Regions from separate parts of the Paraburkholderia agricolaris genome, predicted to be linked through region 2. Evidence: predicted binding sites of a transcription regulator. Region 2 holds the regulator's gene; the other holds the start of a gene.
What was found. Region 2 encodes HrcA, which represses chaperone genes, less so after heat shock. Its sites were predicted from a motif close to TTAGCACTCNNNNNNNNNGAGTGCTAA; they were not measured.
Positions count from the first base shown of each region.

Region 1: the regulator HrcA is predicted to act here: its motif matches at 5,454-5,480, upstream of groES (co-chaperone GroES).

Region 1 is NZ_QPER01000001.1:3,873,651-3,883,686, forward strand. Features, by position in the region: gene GH665_RS17000 (FimL-related protein) at 1-720, opposite strand, end outside; gene GH665_RS17005 (rubredoxin) at 989-1,159, opposite strand; gene GH665_RS17010 (hydroxymethylpyrimidine/phosphomethylpyrimidine kinase) at 1,496-2,356, shown strand; gene cysC (adenylyl-sulfate kinase) at 2,586-3,257, shown strand; gene groL (chaperonin GroEL) at 3,396-5,036, opposite strand; gene groES (co-chaperone GroES) at 5,091-5,381, opposite strand; partial or broken gene GH665_RS17030 (IS6 family transposase) at 5,912-6,475, opposite strand; partial or broken gene GH665_RS17035 (cation:dicarboxylate symporter family transporter) at 6,554-6,880, opposite strand; gene GH665_RS17040 (2-hydroxycarboxylate transporter family protein) at 7,208-8,476, opposite strand; gene GH665_RS17045 (HpcH/HpaI aldolase/citrate lyase family protein) at 8,609-9,466, opposite strand; gene GH665_RS17050 (CaiB/BaiF CoA transferase family protein) at 9,457-10,036, opposite strand, start outside.
Region 2 is NZ_QPER01000001.1:4,065,379-4,075,414, forward strand. Features, by position in the region: gene pabB (aminodeoxychorismate synthase component I) at 1-52, opposite strand, end outside; gene dnaJ (molecular chaperone DnaJ) at 77-1,219, opposite strand; gene dnaK (molecular chaperone DnaK) at 1,486-3,438, opposite strand; gene GH665_RS39120 (hypothetical protein) at 3,592-3,810, opposite strand; gene grpE (nucleotide exchange factor GrpE) at 3,868-4,452, opposite strand; gene GH665_RS17875 (RNA-binding S4 domain-containing protein) at 4,974-5,381, opposite strand; gene hemH (ferrochelatase) at 5,389-6,459, opposite strand; gene hrcA (heat-inducible transcriptional repressor HrcA) at 6,644-7,663, opposite strand; gene GH665_RS17890 (NAD kinase) at 8,015-8,917, shown strand; gene recN (DNA repair protein RecN) at 9,013-10,036, shown strand, end outside.

The DNA of each region.
Region 1 (10,036 bases), 190 kb from region 2:
GAAACGCCGCGCGTCGGCTTCTCCGGTAGCGCGGCCGCTGACGCGCAGCGCCTTCGCGCACGCTTTGGCGAGACGCCAGAAATCGTAGGGATCCGGGCCGGCGAGTTCGGACAGGACTGCGTCCAGTTCGTCGAGCGCGGCATTGGTGAACGCAAGCGCGGCACCGCTGTTATCGGGCTGCGCGCGCAACACGGGCAGCAGCGCGCGCTCATAGCGCGCCCGCAAATGAGCCAGTTGATCCACGGGCTGAGCGTGCAGCGACACCGGCGGTACCGGACGTGAGGTCAGCGCGAGGTCTTCGAACGCGGCGGTTGAACCTGGCGTGTGCTCCGACAGATGGGTGCAGAGCGCGCGATAGTGCCTGAACAGAGTGGGCGAGCAGGATAGCTCGTGCAGATTGTGACGCTCGAGCGCCGCGCGGAAATCGCGCAACGCCGCACCGAACACGGACCGCGCGTTGTCCGCGTCTGCCGGGTTCGCCGGACTCTCCTCGTCGGCCAAAGGCGAAAGCCGCACCAGTGCGTCCGCGAAGCGCTGCGCGCTCAGCCAGCCTGCCTCGCGCAACGCGTGCGACGCACGCAATAACGCCGAGGTGCTCTCGCTATGTTGCTCGAACGCCAGCAGCGCTTCGGCCAGCGCCAGCTCTGCGGAACGGACAGCGCCGCCGCGCGGATTCGGCAAGGCATCGAAGGAATCAGGTGCAGCGGATCGAAGAGTCATGGGCTGGCGACAGGAAGCTGACGGGCCGCCGCCCGGCGCTGCACGAGAAACTGATCGGCTAACGCGCGAACTGGCGACAGAACAATGACAGACTACCGCTGCGACACGGTGCAACCGGGGACGTTCCGCATCGACGCGTCGGGGCGGCGTTCCGAACGCACGAATCGCGTTCGATCCGGGCGGCACCGTCTGCAAAGCGCCGCGCGGCGGACGCACGACATGGCGCCCAGTCAGACAACGCCGGGCACCGCCGTTTGCCCCTCGAATCTCAGATCTGGACCATCTCGAAGTCTTCCTTGCGCGCTCCGCATTCCGGGCAGGTCCAGTTAATGGGAACGTCCTCCCAGCGAGTGCCCGGCGCAATGCCTTCGTCCGGCAAACCGGCTTCTTCGTCGTAAATCCAGCCGCAAATCAGGCACATCCAGCTTTGATATTCCATTCTTGTGTCGCGTCGTAGAGTCCGTGGAAACGGGAGCCATGATGGTACCGTGTTGCCGCCCCAATGCCTAGCAATCAGAAACGCGCAAATCGCAGCGTGCGACGGCCTTCGGCGATGCCGGGCGGGTCGCTGCGTGGCACGCTTGCGGCGTAGTGCCACTGCATGACCGATTCGTCCCTGCGCCCGGATTTGCCGCCTGCTCGCCAGATAGCCGCTGCCGGCTTGCAGCCGGACATCGAAGAATGCGAAAAAACGCCTTCATGACAGTTTAGGCCGCATAATTGAGTCGATTGCGCACCGTCTGCGCCTAAATACAGCCCCTTTTTGCAAATTTTCATGCCCAGCGACACGCCTCCGATCGTCCTCACCTTCGGCCTTTCCGATCCCACCGGCGGCTCCGGCCTGCAAGCCGACCTGATGACGCTTGCCAGCATGGGTTGCCATGGCGTCTCCGTACTCACCGGCTATACCGTGCGCGACTCGGCAAGCTGCGACGAAGTCACCGGGCTCGACCCTGAAGTGGTCGCGACCCAGGCTCGGATGCTGCTCGAAGATATGCCGATCGCCGCGTTCAAGGTCGGCGCATGCACGCGTGCGGAAGTGGTGAGCGCGATTGCCGAGGTGGTCGCCGATTACGACGATATCCCGCTGATCCTCGCGCCCGACTTCACGCTCGACGACGAACACGTGCTCGCCGCCGACGAACTACGCGAAGCGATTGCCGACTTGCTGGCGCCGCAAACCACCCTGCTGGTCGCCGATTCGGCCACGCTGCTCGCGCTCGCCCAACCGGACGGCGACGCCGAGGCGCCAAGCCTCGACGCAGCGATCTCGCATTTGCTGTCGCAAGGTTGCGAGTACATTCTGTCGACGGAAACCGGCACGCACCGGCTCGTCAATACGCTGTTCAGCGAAGACGGCCAACTTCGCCAGGATATGTGGGACCGCGGCAGTCACAGGATCATGGGCATCACGGACACGCTCGGTTCCGCGATTGCGGCGTTGCTGGCCAATGGCCAGGAACCGGCCGAAGCCGTGCGCGAAGCACAGGAGTACCTGTATCAGGCAGTGCGCAGCGCATTTCGGCCAGGAATGGGCGCGTATATGCCGGATCGCTTCTTCTGGGCCCGCAGCAGCGACGACGATACGCCGCCGGCAGCGGGTAAGGACGCGGCGCCAGGTGAAGCGCGTCATTAAAATTCGACGCGAAGCACCAGCGGCATGAGCGACAAGCGCATGGCGAGCATTACAGCCGTCACCAGGCAGCGCCCATTAAAAACCCGCATTTCTGCGGGTTTTTCTTTTTGAACAATCCTCTGGCCGCCCTTTCGGGCGCATACCCACTTTCAAACTTGTAATCAAACGTTACAACGAACGTTTTATCGTCAGGTTAGACTTTCGATTCGTAATTCTGTCATATAGCTCTATGTCGTCGCCGACGCCCATTCCCTTACCAGCCGGTGCTTCGGACGACTCCCGCGCCTTCCTGCAACGCTGCCGCGGCGAAGTTACCACCCGCGACAGGATGCAAATGTTCCGCCACAAGCCGGTTACGATCTGGCTGACGGGATTGTCCGGGGCGGGCAAATCAACCATCGCTTTCGAACTCGAGCAGCAGCTCGTAGCGCTAGGCCACGCGTGCTATGTCCTCGACGGCGACAATGTCCGCCACGGCTTGGCAAGCGATCTTGGCTTTGACAGCAAAGACCGGCGTGAAAATATTCGCCGGGTGGCGCACGTGGCGCAATTGATGAACGACGCGGGCCTGATCGTCATTACGGCTCTGATCTCGCCCATGCGCGAAGACCGGGCAATGGCGCGCGAAATCATCGGCCCCGGCAATTTCATCGAAACCTACCTGTCGGCCTCTGTCGACGCTTGCTCCCGCCGCGATCCAAAAGGTCTCTATGCCAAAGCCCGGAATGGCGAGATTCCGTCGTTCACCGGAGTATCGGCGCCCTATGAGGTCCCAACCGGTCCCGAGCTGAATATAGACACCACAACGCTGACGCCGGCCGAAAGCGTTGGGAAACTGTTCGCCTACTTGCACGACAACTGCCTGACGGATCCCTGCTGCGCAGCGCGCACGCAATATTGAGCGTTCCTCAGAGCAGCACCGCTCGCCCCAAAAGCAAAAACCCGCATTTCTGCGGGTTTTTGCTTTTGAGAAGCACGCCTCGCGGCGCACTTCCCCATGTGTTTCGAACTGAGCCTCTCATGAGAGGCCCAACCGAAATTACATGTCCATGCCCATGCCGCCCATGCCGCCGGGCATACCGCCGCCCATCGGAGCATCTTCCTTCGGCAGTTCGCAAACCGCTGCGTCGGTGGTCAACAGCAGGCCAGCGACCGAAGCTGCGTTTTGCAGCGCCGTACGCGTGACCTTCGTCGGGTCCACGACACCTGCGTCAACCAGGTCGACGTACTCGCCGGTTGCTGCGTTGTAGCCGTAGTTGCCCTTGCCTGCTGCAACTGCTGCCACCACGACGCTGGCTTCTTCGCCGCCGTTCGTGACGATCTGGCGCAGCGGTTCTTCCATTGCGCGCAGAACGATCTTGATACCTGCGTCTTGATCAGCATTCGCGCCCTTCAGGCCAGCGATTGCCGTGCGAGCGCGGATCAGTGCGACGCCGCCGCCAGCCACGATGCCTTCTTCCACAGCTGCGCGCGTTGCGTGCAGTGCGTCTTCGACACGTGCCTTCTTTTCCTTCATTTCGACTTCGGTCGCAGCGCCAACCTTGATCACTGCAACACCGCCTGCCAGCTTGGCAACGCGTTCTTGCAGCTTTTCACGGTCGTAGTCCGACGTAGCTTCTTCGATTTGCGTGCGAACTTGCTTCACGCGCGCTTCGATCGTTGCAGCTTCGCCAGCGCCGTCGATGATCGTCGTGTTTTCCTTGCCCACTTCGATACGCTTTGCTTGACCCAGTTCGGCCAGCGTTGCCTTTTCGAGCGTCAGGCCGGTTTCTTCAGCGATAACTTGACCGCCGGTCAGGATCGCGATGTCTTCCAGCATGGCTTTACGACGATCGCCGAAGCCCGGAGCCTTGACAGCAACAGTCTTCAGGATGCCGCGGATGTTGTTCACAACCAGCGTTGCCAGTGCTTCGCCTTCGACGTCTTCTGCGATGATCAGCAGCGGACGGCCAGCCTTGGCGACTTGTTCCAGAACCGGGAGGAGGTCACGAATGTTCGAAACCTTCTTGTCGTGCAGCAGCACGAACGGGTTTTCGAGCACAGCAACTTGCTTGTCCGGGTTGTTGATGAAGTACGGCGACAGGTAGCCGCGGTCGAATTGCATACCTTCGACAACGTCCAGCTCGTCTTGCAGCGACTTGCCGTCTTCAACCGTGATGACGCCTTCCTTGCCGACCTTGTCCATTGCTTCAGCGATACGGTCGCCGATCGACGAGTCGCTGTTTGCCGAAATCGCGCCAACTTGAGCGATTTCCTTGTTGGTCGTGCACGGCTTGCTGATCTTGCGCAGTTCTTCGATCGCGGCCGTCACAGCCTTGTCGATACCGCGCTTCAGGTCCATCGGGTTCATGCCCGATGCAACGTACTTCATGCCTTCGCGGACGATCGACTGAGCCAGGACCGTTGCGGTCGTGGTGCCGTCACCTGCGTTGTCGCTGGTCTTGGAAGCAACTTCCTTGACCATTTGCGCGCCCATGTTCTGGAGCTTGTCTTTCAGTTCGATTTCTTTCGCGACCGAAACACCATCCTTCGTGACCGTCGGGCCGCCGAAGCTGCGTTCCAGGACAACGTTGCGACCCTTCGGGCCCAGCGTGACCTTCACAGCGTTCGCGAGGATGTTCACGCCTTCAACCATCTTGGCACGGGCGGAATCACCGAATACGACGTCTTTAGCTGCCATCTTCTAACTCCTTGAATTCTTGGGATATAACCGGGTAAGTAGCGATTTTCTCGCTTACTTCTGCACCACGGCCATGATGTCTTCTTCGCGCATCACGAGCAGTTCGTTGCCGTCGACCTTAACGGTCTGGCCTGCGTACTTGCCGAACAGGACGCGGTCACCAACCTTCACGTCGAGTGCGATTTGTGCACCCTTGTCGTCACGCTTGCCCGGGCCGACTGCCAGGATTTCGCCTTGATCCGGCTTTTCCGCTGCGGCTTCGGGGATCACGATGCCCGACGCAGTCTTGGTTTCTTGATCCAGACGTTTGACGATCACGCGATCATGCAAAGGACGAAGGTTCATACATACTCCTCTCTTGATTGAGACTGAAGAACGCTGAGAAAACCCGGCTGGCTAAGCCAACCGGCGATGTTGTTAGCACTCTCGTGCAGCGAGTGCTAATTATATGGACGGGTGGTGACAAATTCAAGAAGGGATGTGGAGATCGATGCTGGTGTCGAGATTCGCTCAACTTTGAACTTTGTTCGCTTAAGTCTGAACTCTTAGCCGCGCACGATCGCCACAATGATATTAAATATCTTTTAAAACAATGGCTTATTGTTCCCCTAGCTGATTCACAGCGTCGCGCGCGCAGTGCAACTGCACGGTCCTCAGTGACGACATCTGTTCGCAAGTCCTAGTGACTCAGGCCAAATTTAGGGAAAACCCCACCAGAGGTCGCAATCGCTGCTCTCCTTCAGGCAGATCGAAGAACACGATCCGGCACGGCGCGTGCCGGTGCGGTGACCCCGAGTTCACGTGCTCAATCAAGTCGTCGCCGAGCAATGCGATAGCAGCTGCATAAAGATACTGAGTTGAGGCAGGTTCCAGCTAAAAGCTGAGCAGGGTCGCTCGCGTTCGCGCGTGGGCTGAGGGCTGTTTTCCACCCGGTTATTGAACCGCGCGCTGGCTTTGACGAAAACGTGCTTGACGTGAGCCAGTTCGGGGATCTCGGCTTTCGCCGCCGGATAGCCGCGCAGCTGCTCGGTCACGATCTTGCGCGGCGCCTCAGTACACGAGGCAAGCACGTGCTTGAAAAACCGCTTCGCTGCAGCCTTGTCACGGCGCTGCTGTAGCAAGATGTCGAGTTCGGCACCGTGTTGATCGACGGTGCGCCACAACAGGTAAGGCTCTCCGCGTAGCGTCACAAATACTTCGTCAAGGTGCCACGTGGTGCCGGGCCTGCGACGCAGCGCTTTCACATGGTGTGCGAAGCACGCACCGAACTTATCGCACCAGCGTCGGACCGTTTCGTAGCTGACGATAACCCCACGCTCGAACAGCAGTTCCTCGACATCACGCAGGCTGAGCTGAAACCTGAAATACCAGCGTACGGCGCAACTGATGACTACCGTCGGAAAGCGATGACCGTGGTAAAGCCAGTTCGCATTCTTCATCCCACGAGCTTACTCGGCCATCTCCTCAACGTGACAGTGCCCATGGCCGCGTTGCTCGGAATGAGATTAACTGACGGCTCAATGAATCTGGGGCCGGATAATGGCGTCTTTCGGAGGCGTCCGATCTGTTAGCGTCTCGTCGGTTGGCTCCAGCGCATCGATGCTCGTGTCGGTACGGTTAAGCATCGTGCGGGCCTTGTTCATATCGAGCGCCCCCTCCCATCGAGCGACCACAATCGTCGCCACCCCATTACCGATCAGGTTCGTGACTGCACGTGCTTCGTTGAGGAAGCGATCAACACCTAACAGAAGCACCAGCCCAGACACCGGGATTTTATGCATCGAGGCCAGCGTGGCTGCCAGCGCGACGAATCCGGCCCCCGCCACACCCGCAGACCCTTTGGACTTACCGACGCGCTGACTTCTCCTCGCTGGGTTCGCAACTGTTCTGCAGGTGCCCTTTCAGAGACTGCTATCGAACTGTGAGGTAACGACGGGTGCGTTGCTCCGTTTGGAGACACGATGACATGAACGGAGAAATGTGACGCGACAGCCCAAAAGTCTCTCATCAACGCAGTGTCGATCGTGGAGTGCAACAGCAGGTTAACCTCCGATTCGGCAAGTAATGGCACTCGGCACCCTGTTGCTTGAGAAAGACCTCGATAGAGCGGGGCGTCAGGCAAAAATAAGGAGACCATCGTCCAGGTATGCACGAACAACCCGAGATTCTCGTCAAGTACAGAATCTGAGAAAAGCCAGCGCACATAAGATTGTGCCCATCCCGCCAACCCGGGTGGCAATCTGCGCGAACGGCATCAGCGTCATACGGTTGGCGGCCGTCAGAATCGCAACATCGCCACCACCACCGAGTCCGCTATGGCAGGCGTTGATAATCGCCGCCTCAACGGGATACATACCGAGCCGCCGACCGCAAACAAAGCCAACCACAATTAGCGTGATGACCGTAGCGACAATCGTCGCGATGTTGGCCAGCGTGATCGCTGCCATTAGTTTGTCCCACGGCGTCCAGAATGCACCGATCCCGAACAGCAGCGGGAATGTAGTAACTCGAGCAAAAAAACGATGTAGTTGATGAGCCCCCGTATGCAGCGTGCCGGACACCCCGTTGGTAAGCTTGAGAGCAAGTGCCAACAACAGCATTGCCACAGCTCCCGGAAAATCCGTCCACCGCTGGATGACCATGCCGACGAAATAGAGGGCGATGCCGGTATAGCCTGCGTAACAGAGGCTGCGAATATCGAAGGTGTCGGTTTCGATCTTTGTTGACGTCGCAGGTTCGTCGGCTGAAGAAGCATCGATTCGCCCGTTACCCGTCAGGTGCGGCCGTTTCTTGGTATACGCATTGAGCAAACCACAGCAAATGATCGCGCACAGATTGGCGAGCATGATCACTGGGATGACTCTTGCAAGAACCTCACCTTGCGTAGTGTGCATGAGCAGGGCGTAGCCGATCGATAGCGGAATCGCACCTTCGCCCAGACCACCAGCCATAATCGGCACGGCAATAAAGAAAATAATCTCATGAACACTCAAGCCAAGGGCCGATCCGACGGCGAGCGCGGCAAACATGGCGGCGATCGATCCAAATAACAGTGGCACGAAGATCTTCGCAAAGCCTTTGATGAGTTGTTGCCGGTTCATGCTTAGAATGCTGCCGACTACCACGGCAAGCACGAACAGCGAGAGAGGATTGTCATTCTTCCAGAACGCCGCTATCGGCGCCAGGAGAGGCTCTGGTATGAGCTTGTGATAGACCAGATAGGACGGAACAAAGCCAGCGAGAAGGACCGGGCCACCAAGCATACGCAACAACGGAATTCGCGACCCTAATTCTGCAAGGAGAAACCCCGATACCGAGAGCACGGCGATCACGGTAGTCAGATCGCGTGGTAGCGACTTTGTATAAGCGTCAATCAACAACGCAGCGAAGATGGCTATAAATGCGGGGGCCGGTACGAGCCCGATTGACGCGCCAAACATGCTTGATATCCACGCCGGCAGAGTCCGCCGACGAGCCCTTCTGCCCGGGGACGTCTCCACCCGGGGCTTGCACAATTTGGCGTCCAGCATGATGTCTCCATGAATATTTATGTTTTGTTTACTCGAGGCGCTTCAACTCACAGAAACACCGTCCAGGTAACGCAGCGCTCTTGCCACGACAGGCGCGTCTATCATCCGCCCGTCAACCGTCGTCACGGCTTCCCCCGCTTCGGCTGCGCGACGCTGCGCTTGTACTACCCGACGAGCCCACGCGAGCTGATCGGCACTCGGACTGAATCCGGTATTCAAGGTTGCTATCTGATCGGGATGAAGGGCGACGCTACCCGAAAACCCTAGCGCGCGCGACGTACGTACAAGTTCCGTGTAAGCCGCGGCGTCCGAGAATCCCGCAACGCTTCCGGCAAGACCAATCGCAGGCAGTCCATATGCGCTCGCCGCAATCACCACTTGCTGCGCGGGGAATCGCAATGCTTCGGTCGTGGGTTCAATCCCCATTGCAGCGCTGAAATCCTCTGACCCGAAAGCGATAGCCGCGAGATGGTTCGAGGACTGTGCAATTTTTTCCACTGAAAGCAGCGCTTTTGGTGTTTCGATCGTGGGTATAAATCTCACGCCACACAGATCAGCTGGCGCTCGCTTGCGCCAAAGCGATTCTGCATACTGCACATCTTCACCATCTTCTACTTTTGGGAGCATGATGGCGGCGATCACCTGCATCGGAATCGACGCCATATCCAGTTCGAGCAGATCACGTGCCGCATTGACCCGCACGATGACCGTCGCGCCCTCATCGCTTAGAGTGCGAGCAGCAGCTGCAGCCAGACGGCGGGCTTCGTCCTTGCGATTCGACGCCACCGAATCTTCAAGGTCGAGTATCAATGCGTCGGCGCCTCGCCGCACAGCCTTAGCGAAATGGCGTTCGGCCGTAGCAGGCAAAAAAAGCAGGGATCGCAGCCGGGTTAGAGACATTCGACGATCCCTTTGCGAATGAATACATCAATCGCTTCGCTCTCAACGCCCGCGGCGGACAATATCTCACGCGAATGCTCTCCCAGCTTCGGCGCCATGTGCCGGACCACGCCGGGCGTACGGCTCATCCTCGGCGTAGGTTGATGCATGAACACCGCTCGGTCTGTCCCGCCTTGTTGCTTCACGAAGGCGTGACGCTCAACGATATGGGTGTCTGCGACCAGTCCTTCGACGTCGTAGATCGGACCGACGGTGATACTCCTATTCCGGAAATAGGCCAGACATTCCTCACGTGACCGCCCCGAGACGAAAGCATTGATATAGGTATCAATCTCCGCATCGCGCCCCAGTCGTCCGGCATTCGAGCGAAAATCTGGATCTGATTCATAAAGTTCGCCGCATCCGATCGCGATGAATACGCGCTCGGCCATTTTCTCCGTCGAACCCGACAGCGAAATCCACTTTCCGTCACCGCACCGGAACACGCCGCGGGGAGACGCGATCTTGGTGCGTGGATCAGGCAGCACTCCCGTTCTCGCCCACGCAGTTGCTTGTGGTCCCATCACAGCA
Region 2 (10,036 bases):
CGTCGCAATCGTCGAGCAACGCGAAAACCGCGTTGCGCTCAGCTGCCGTCATGCTTACCGCCAAATCAAACCGCAATTAATCGAAGAAGCTCTTCACCCGATCAAACCAGCTCTTGCTCTGCGGGCTATGCCGCGCGCCGCCTTCCACGAGTGCCTTCTCGAATTGCTGGAGCAGATCGCGCTGCGACTCGGTGAGCTTGACCGGCGTTTCGACTTGCACGTGCACGTACAGATCGCCGGCAATGCTCGAACGCAGCCCCTTGATACCCTTGCCGCGCAGACGGAAGGTCTTGCCCGACTGCGTGCCTTCCGGCACCGTGAAGCTCGCGCGGCCCGCGAGGGTCGGTACTTCGATTTCGCCGCCGAGTGCCGCCGTGGTGAACGGAATCGGCATCTGGCAATGCAGATCGTCGCCGTCGCGTTCGAACACCGAGTGCTGCTTGATGTGAATCTCGACGTACAGATCGCCCGACGGACCGCCGTTGATACCAGGCTCGCCGTTGCCGGCCGAGCGGATACGCATGCCGTCGTCGATACCTGCCGGGATCTTCACTTCCAGCGTCTTGGTTTCCTTCACCTTGCCCGCGCCGTGGCAATGGCCGCACGGCTCAGGGATATAGGTGCCGGTGCCGTGGCACTTCGGGCAGGTCTGCTGGATGCTGAAAAAGCCCTGCGACATCCGCACCGAACCCGAGCCGCTACAGGTCGGGCAGGTCTCCGGCTTGGTGCCGGGCTTCGCGCCCGAGCCATGACAGATTTCGCACGACACCCAGCTCGGCACGCGAATTTGCGTGTCGTAACCGTGCGCGGCCTGTTCCAGCGTGATTTCCATGCTGTAGCGCAGATCGGCGCCGCGATACACCTGCGGGCCTGCACGGCCGCCACCGCCGCGTGCGGCACCGCCGGCAGCCTGGCCGAAGATGTCGCCGAAAATATCGCCGAATGCATCGGCAAAACCGCCGAAGCCTTGTGCCCCGGCTCCGCCCATGTTCGGATCGACGCCCGCGTGACCGTACTGATCGTACGCAGCACGCTTTTGCGAGTCCGACAGCATTTCATAGGCTTCCTTCACCTCTTTGAAATGCTCTTCCGCATCCTTGTTGCCCGGATTGCGGTCGGGGTGGTGCTTCATCGCAAGCTTGCGATAAGCCTTCTTGATTTCGTCGTCGCTCGCGTTCTTTGCGACGCCCAGAACCTCGTAGTAATCCCGTTTCGCCATATCGGTTCAACGCCACTCGCGCAATGGGGCGCGGTGGCTCCTCTTGAATGCTGGAGTCTTGCGACTCGTCCGGCCGTTGTTTACGCCGCTTTCAGGCGGTTCAAACAACGTCCTCCATAAAACAAATGTGCCCGGAGAGCCCAAACAGGCTCACCAGGCGCGATAACCGCTTTGCAGGTTCATGCTCCCTAACGGGAGCAGACCGTTTTGCAGCCGGGCCGCACACATTGCTGTGTGCGGCTTTACGGTCAAATTGCGACCTGGCTTTAGTCTTTCTTGACTTCCTTGAACTCCGCGTCGACCACGTCGTCCTGCTGCTGGCTCGCGCCACCTGCCGATGCGCCCGCACCTGCCGCGCCCGCTGCCGCAGCTTCGGCACCTTGTGCAGCCTGCATGTCGGCGTACATCTTCTCGCCCATCTTCTGCGAGGCGGTCGCCACCACTTCGATCTTGGCTTCGATCGCGGCCTTGTCGCTCGAACCACTCTTCAGCGTTTCTTCGAGGTCCTTCAGCGCGGTTTCGATCGCTTCCTTCTCAGCGGCTTCGAGCTTGTCGCCGTATTCGGTGAGCGCCTTCTTCGTGCTGTGGACCAGCGCGTCGCCCTGGTTGCGGGCATCGGCCAACTCGCGCAGCTTGTGATCTTCTTCCGCGTTCGCTTCGGCGTCCTTCACCATCTTCTCGATTTCGGCTTCGGACAGACCCGAGTTCGCCTTGATCGTGATGCGGTTTTCCTTGCCGGTCGCCTTGTCTTTCGCGCCGACGTGCAGAATGCCGTTCGCGTCGATGTCGAAGCTCACTTCGATCTGCGGCGTGCCGCGCGGTGCCGGCGGAATGCCTTCGAGGTTGAACTCACCCAGCAGCTTGTTGCCCGCTGCCATTTCGCGTTCGCCCTGGAACACCTTGATCGTCACGGCGCCCTGATTGTCGTCAGCCGTCGAGTAGACCTGAGCGTGCTTGGTCGGGATCGTGGTGTTCTTGTTGATCATCTTCGTCATCACGCCACCGAGCGTTTCGATGCCAAGCGACAGCGGAGTCACGTCGAGCAGCAGAACGTCCGTACGGTCGCCCGACAGAACCTGACCTTGAATCGCGGCGCCAACGGCCACGGCTTCGTCCGGGTTCACGTCACGGCGCGGATCCTTGCCGAAGAATTCCTTAACCTTTTCCTGCACCTTCGGCATACGGGTCATACCGCCGACCAGAATCACGTCGTCGATTTCGCCGACCTTCACGCCTGCGTCCTTGATAGCCATGCGGCAAGGTTCGATCGTGCGTTCGATCAGCTCTTCAACCAGTGCTTCCAGCTTGGCGCGCGTGATTTTCAGGTTCAAGTGCTTCGGACCCGACGCGTCGGCCGTGATGTACGGCAGGTTGATTTCGGTTTGCTGACTCGACGACAGTTCGATCTTCGCCTTTTCAGCCGATTCCTTCAGGCGTTGCAGCGCAAGCACGTCTTTCGACAGATCGACGCCTTGTTCCTTCTTGAACTCACCGATGATGTAATCGATGATGCGCTGGTCGAAATCTTCACCGCCGAGGAACGTATCGCCGTTCGTGGACAGCACTTCGAACTGCATTTCACCGTCGACATCCGCGATTTCGATGATCGACACGTCGAACGTACCGCCACCCAAGTCATACACCGCGATCTTGCGGTCGCCCTTTTCGGCCTTGTCCAGACCGAATGCCAGAGCGGCGGCGGTCGGTTCATTGATGATCCGCTTCACTTCCAGACCGGCGATGCGGCCTGCATCTTTGGTAGCCTGGCGCTGGCTGTCGTTGAAGTACGCGGGAACCGTAATCACAGCTTCGGTGACCGGCTCGCCAAGGTAATCTTCAGCGGTCTTCTTCATCTTGCGCAGCGTTTCCGCGGAGATTTGCGGCGGCGCGAGCTTCTGGTCGCGCACTTCGATCCATGCGTCGCCGTTGTCGGCTTTCATGATCTTGTACGGCATCAGAGCGATGTCTTTCTGCACTTCTTTTTCTTCGAAGCGGCGGCCGATCAGGCGCTTGACGGCGTACAGCGTGTTCTTCGGGTTCGTGACCGACTGACGCTTGGCCGGTGCGCCGACGAGAATTTCGCCGTCTTCCATGTAAGCGATGATCGACGGCGTGGTGCGCGCACCTTCCGAGTTCTCGATCACTTTGACCGAATTGCCTTCCATGATCGCCACGCACGAATTGGTCGTGCCGAGGTCGATACCGATGATTTTGCCCATTTTTACTAATCTCCTAACTTTGATCGCTGCGGGAATCGCCGGTTTTGCCCATCTGGCGGTACGGCGATCCGCTCTCAATTCCTACCTGCACTCAACATAAGTGCGTCCGCATCGTTTTCAAGACCTCTTTTACGATGCGGTCTTTAATTTTTTTCAATCAGTCGAACTTTTGCCGCTTTTTTCACCATCTGCCGTGCTCCCGACCGCATTGGCCGGCCAATTCTTGTCCCACTCGGCGGCAACCGCCCCTTCGAGTGGCCCAAGGCCGCGCCAGCCAGTTGCCAGGCTGAGCCGCTTGCCTCGGTAAAAGAAGAGCCAGGTGAGCACGCCGTGAAGCATGAGCCCGGCGGCGGCGACGGGAACGTTGGCCATAGCGGCGCGTGTCAGGCGCAACGGCAAATAAACGGCTTGTACAGCGCCTTGCGATGCTTACTTCGGCGCCGCGACAGTCACGAGGGCCGGACGCAGCACGCGGTCGGCGATCACGAAGCCTTTTTGCAGCACGGCGACCACGGTGTTCGGCTCCTGATCGGCCGGCACCATTGAAATAGCCTGATGACGATGCGGGTCGAACTTCTCGCCAACCGGGTTCAAGGCGACGACGCGCCCCTTCTCCAGTGCGCCGGAAAGCTGGCGCAGCGTGAGTTCGACGCCCTCACGAACCTTTTGCAGGTCGTCGGACGAATGGGCAACCGCTGCCTCAAGACTATCGACCACCGGCAGCAAATGCTCAGCGAAGCTTTCGATCGCGAACTTGTGGGCCTTCGCGACATCTTCCTGGGCGCGGCGGCGCACATTCTCAGTCTCGGCCTTCGCGCGCAGGAAGCTTTCCTGCAGCTCGGCGATCTTCGCCTCTGCTTCGGTCAATGCAGCTTCCACGCCGGTTGCCGGCGCTTCTGGAGCCGCGCTTGCAGCCGCGTCCTGCTGGGGTGCCGCGGCCTCGGCGGCCTGACGCGCGGTTTCGTCGGCGGGCGTGGGATTCTGGCTCGTCGGGTTCTCTTGCGTGTTTTCCATGTCGCTGAAAGTCGTTAAAAAGTTAAAGCTAAAAGTGACGGCAACGCGTCAAAGCCTGCGCAATTTGTGCGTTGCAAAATTGCGACAGACAACTTGGCGCAAAACCTGGTGCGTTGACGCTTTTCGAAACGGCAGATGGGGCCGGAAAGACCCATTTCAAGCGCCTCTCCCGGAACTTTTCACACCACGCGCGCGCGGCCGAAACGCTCCGTTACAACCATTATTGCGTCGCAATCAGATTGAGATTGAGTGCGCCCGACAAGTGGCCTATGCTCCAATAAAGCATCGGAAAAGACACGTTAACCCTAATCTAACGTAATCCTTACCGAAATTTTTCAATCCACCTGATTCGCCTGTTTCCGTCCCGAATCTTCCCAAGGGGAGTACCGTGAAACTGACCTTTGCAATATCGGTGGTCGCATTGGTACTCATCGCGGGCACCACGACCATCTGCATGTCCGGGGCCGTCAACGATCACACTACCGAGTACGGTGGTGTGCACGCGACGATGGAACAGTTGTTCAATCCCCACCTGAAAGTTTGTCGATAGTGCGCCGGTCGCGCTTGGTCGGCCTTCCGTGCAATGCGGCGGCCGGCTCGCGGTACGTCTTGCGCCGCTCCTGTTCGACCTGCCGCCTCATCCTGCTCTCTTCGGTTTCCGCATAAAGCGTCTGCGCGACGTTGGCTGGGCCGCGCACGTCGCACACACCTAGCACTTCCACCTGCCACACAATCCGTTCGATCTCGATCTCGACCAGGTCGCCGACGCGCACGTCTTTGGCCGGCTTGACGCTGGCGCCGCCAATGCGCACATGACCTTTGTCGACAGCGTCCGCCGCGAGCGAGCGGGTCTTGAAGAAGCGCGCAGCCCACAGCCATTTGTCGATGCGCAACTTCGCGCCCGCTTCAGTTGAAATCCTGTAATTCATGAGCTGCTTAAGCCCCTGTCGTATGCGGCACCGGCACCGCTTGCACGGGCCAGCCCTGCAGGTTCTGGGCAACGATTTCGCCTAGCGCGGCGATCCATGGCTGCGAGGCGTTCACGCAGGGAATCCGATGAAACTCCTTGCCACCCGCATGCAGGAATTCGTCGCGTACTTCCATGCCGATTTCTTCAATCGTTTCAAGGCAATCGGCGGTAAAGCCCGGACAGAACACGTCGGCTCGACGCACGCCTGCCGAACCGAGTTCCTTCAGGGTGGGCGCAGTGTACGGTTGCAGCCATTCGGCCTTGCCGAAGCGCGACTGAAACGTAATGCGGCATTCCACCTGCGTCAATCCCAGCGCCTGCATCAACAGCGCGCCGGTTTGCTGACATTGCTCGTGGTACGGATCGCCGAGATCCATCGTGCGCTTGGGCACGCCGTGAAAGCTCAGCACCAGCTTGTCTCCGGCCGCGAAATCCGGCCGGCCGTGCTGATGCCAGTAGTGATGCACCTGAGCGGCGAGCGCGGCGATATACGCCGGATGATCCGCGTACTGCCGCACCGTGCGGATTTCCGGCTGATTGCGCATGCGCTTGAGGGCCGAAAAAGCGTCGTCGAAAGCCGTAGCCGTGGTCGACGACGAGTATTGCGGATACATGGGCACCAACAGCACGCGCTCCGCGCCAGCCAGCTTCAACTGGTTCAGCATGGCCGGAATACCGGGCGTGCCGTAGCGCATGGCGTAGTCGACCAGCACCGTGTAGTCGTTCAATTGCAACAGATGGCGCAAACCCTCCACCTGCTTCTCCGTGAAGACACGCAGCGGCGAGCCTTCCGGCATCCACACGGCCGCGTACTTCTTCGCCGACGCGCGGCTGCGGAAAGGCAGAATCAACAACCGCAAGATCACTTGCCAGAGCAGCGCCGGAATTTCGACCACACGGGGATCGGACAGGAACTGCGCAAGATAGCGATGGACTGCACGCGGCGTTGGCGCGTCGGGCGTGCCGAGATTGATCAGCAGCACGGCGACACGGTGTGACGTGGCGTTCTGTGAGGGCCGCTCGAGGTCGAAGCGCATAGGCAGCAGGGATAACCGCTTGGGGCGGAGAGTCGGTTCAGGTGGAATTCATTATAGCGGCGCGGTCCACTGCAAGGTCCGCCAGGGACCCCTGGCCATTCGGCCAATTGGCAAGCCGCGCGCCGTCGCGCATCATTTGCAGCATGAGATGCCGCAGTGGACAGTGACCGGAAACCGGCGCGGATTACTGCTGGCTGAGCGTGAGGGAAAGCAGCCGCGCGGTGATGTCGACAATCGGAATCACGCGGTTATAGGCCATGCGGGTCGGCCCGATCACGCCGAGTGTGCCGACGATCTTGCCGTTCACCTCGTAAGGCGCGGTCACCACGCTCATTTCCTCGATCGGCACCAGATTCGATTCGCCTCCGATGAAAATCTGCACGCCCGCGGCGTGACTCGACACGTCGAGCAACTGAAGGAGACTGGTTTTTTGATCGAACACATCGAACAGCTTGCGCAGGCGCGCCATGTCCGACGAAAGGTCGGCCACTTCGAGCAGATTACGCTCGCCGGAAATCAGCACGGTCTCGCCGGTGTCGGTTTCATCCGTGCTGGCCGTGACCGCCGCGTGCATCAGCGTAGTCATGTCACCACGCAATTCGTCGATTTCTTCGCGCAGACGGCGGCGCACGTCGTCGAACGAGAGGCCGGCGAAGTGCGCGTTGATGTAATTGGACGCTTCCACCAGTTGCGACGGCGAGAAGTCACGCTGGGTCGCCATGATGCGGTTCTGCACGTCGCCCTCGGGCGTCACGATGATCAGGAGAATGCGCTTGTCCGACAGGCGCATGAACTCGATCTGCTTGAACACGTGGCTGCGGCGCGGCGTAAGCACTACACCGGCGAACTGCGACAGATTGGACAGCACGCTGGCCGCCGCGGCGACGATTTTCTGCGGTTCGCCCGCTTGCAGCGTGGTTTTGACGATGCGCATCACCGCTTCTTCGTCCGCGGCGGATTCCAGGGTCAGCATGGTATCGACGAACAGCCGGTAGCCACGCGGTGTAGGAATGCGGCCCGCAGACGTATGCGGACTGATCACGAGCCCCAGGTCCTCGAGATCGGACATCACGTTGCGGATCGTCGCCGGACTCAGTTCGAGGCCGGAATAACGTGACAGCGTGCGCGAGCCGACCGGCTGACCTTCGGCGATGTAGCGCTCGATCAGCGTTTTGAGGAGGGTTTGTGCGCGGGGATCTAGCATGAGGGAAAATTTTAGCTCAATGACGCGACTACAGCGAGCGCTAACGGCGCCCACCCCTGACTATCGCGCCGCCGGCCGGCGGGGCGGCGCCTGGTATTGCATGTGGCGCGTTGACTGGCGCTGGGTCCAACATGGTCGGCGCCTCGCCGGGATTCGAATCCTGCGTCTCGCCAGCCACCGGTCCGGCAAGTCCGCTGGCGGCGCGCCGCCGGACTATAACCGGCGCGCATGCCATCAAGACTTCACCATTCTAACGATAATCGCTCAATGCGCCGGCAGCCCGCTTGCGCAGGCCCGCTACCGGGTCTGTCTGCGGTTCTTTTCAGGCCCTACCTATGGTGTAATGCCGGCATGCAAGTGACCAGCCAGTTCAAGACCGTCGCGCTCGTCGGGCGCAACAATACGCCAGGTATCGGCGAACCGCTGACCGCGCTCGCCTCGTGCATCGCGAAGCGCGGCTTCGAGGTCGTATTCGAAGCCGACACCGCCGCCGAAATCGGCGTCGCCGACTACCCGGCGCTGCGTCCCGCCGAGATCGGCGCGCGCGCCGACGTAGCCGTGATCCTCGGCGGCGACGGCACGATGCTGGGCATTGGCCGCCAGCTTGCGCCCTACCGCACGCCGCTGATCGGCATCAACCACGGGCGGCTCGGCTTCATTACCGACATTCCGATCTCCGACATGCGCGAGATCGTGCCGCAAATGCTCGCGGGCAACTTCGAGCGCGAAGAGCGCACGCTGCTCGAAGCGCGCATCATGCGCGACGGCACGCCGATTTACCACGCACTGGCCTTCAACGACGTGGTGGTCAACCGCAGCGGTTTCTCCGGGATGGCGGAACTGCATGTCTCGGTGGATGGCCGCTTCATGTACAACCAGCGCTCGGATGGGCTGATCGTCGCCACGCCTACGGGCTCGACCGCCTATGCGCTGTCGTCGCAGGGGCCGATCCTGCACCCGCAATTACAAGGCATCGTGCTCGTGCCGATCGCGCCGCATGCGCTGTCGAACCGGCCAATCGTGCTGCCGGACGACTCGAAGGTGAGCATCCAGATCGTTTCAGGCCGCGAAGTCAACGTCAACTTCGACATGCAGTCGTTCACTTCGCTGGAATTGGGTGACACGATCGAAGTGCGCCGCTCGCGTCATACCGTGCCGATTCTGCACCCGGTCGGCTACAGCCACTACGCCACGCTGCGCAAAAAGCTGCACTGGAACGAATATCCGTCCCACGAAGAAGATACCAAACCCTGAGCGGCCGGAACGCCGGAACGCCGGGCCGCCGGCCCCTTGGAACGCGAACGACACCGCTGCCGAACCCTGAATATCAAGCTCACCAGACGACCTCCATGCTTCGCCACCTCTCGATACGCGACTTCGTCATCGTCGCCGCGCTCGACCTCGAATTCGACAGCGGCTTTACCGTTTTTTCGGGCGAAACAGGCGCCGGCAAGTCGATCCTGATCGACGCGCTGGCCCTTGCGCTCGGTGCCCGCGCCGACGCAAGCGTGGTGCGCACCGGCGAAAGCCGCGCCGACATCACTGCGGAATTTGACACGCATGCGCAAGTCGAGCAATGGCTCGACGAGCAGGCGCTCGGCGCGCCTGTCGACGACGATCATCACGGCACCGTGATGCTGCGTCGCGTGATGGATACAAACGGCCGCTCGCGCGCGTTCATCAACGGTACGGCGGCAACGCTCACGCAGTTGCGCGAAGTCGGCGAGATGCTGGTGGATATTCATGGCCAGCATGCCCACCAGTTGCTGATGCGCCCCGACGCGCAACGCGAACTGTTCGACACCCACGCAGGCCTCACGGAAACCGCGGCAACCGTCACGCGGGCATGGCGGGCATGGCGCGAAAAGGTTCAGGCCGTCGAACACGCACAAACGCGCGACCGCGAGCTGCAACTGGAGCGCGAGCGGCTCGCCTGGCAACTCACCGAACTGGACAAACTTTCGCCGCAATCGGGCGAATGGGAAGAGGTCAACACCGAACACCGGCGACTGTCGCATTCAGCCAATCTGATCGACGGCGTTCAAGGCGCGCTCGGCGCGTTGTCTGAATCGGACGAGGCGATGATCACGCATCTCGCCTCGATCGTGTCGAAGGTGCGCGATCTGGCCGAGATCGACCCGGCGCTGAACGACGTGCTGGCGGCGCTGGAGCCGGCCGAGATCCAGTTACAGGAAGCGGCCTATTCGCTCAGCCACTACGCGCAAAAGCTCGAACTGGATCCGGACCGGCTCGCCCAGGTCGAAAAGCGTCTGGACGCGCTGCACTCGGCCGCGCGCAAATTCCGCCTGCAACCCGAGACGCTGCCGCAAGAGCATGAAGCGCGTCGAGCGCAACTCGCCGCGCTCGACGCGG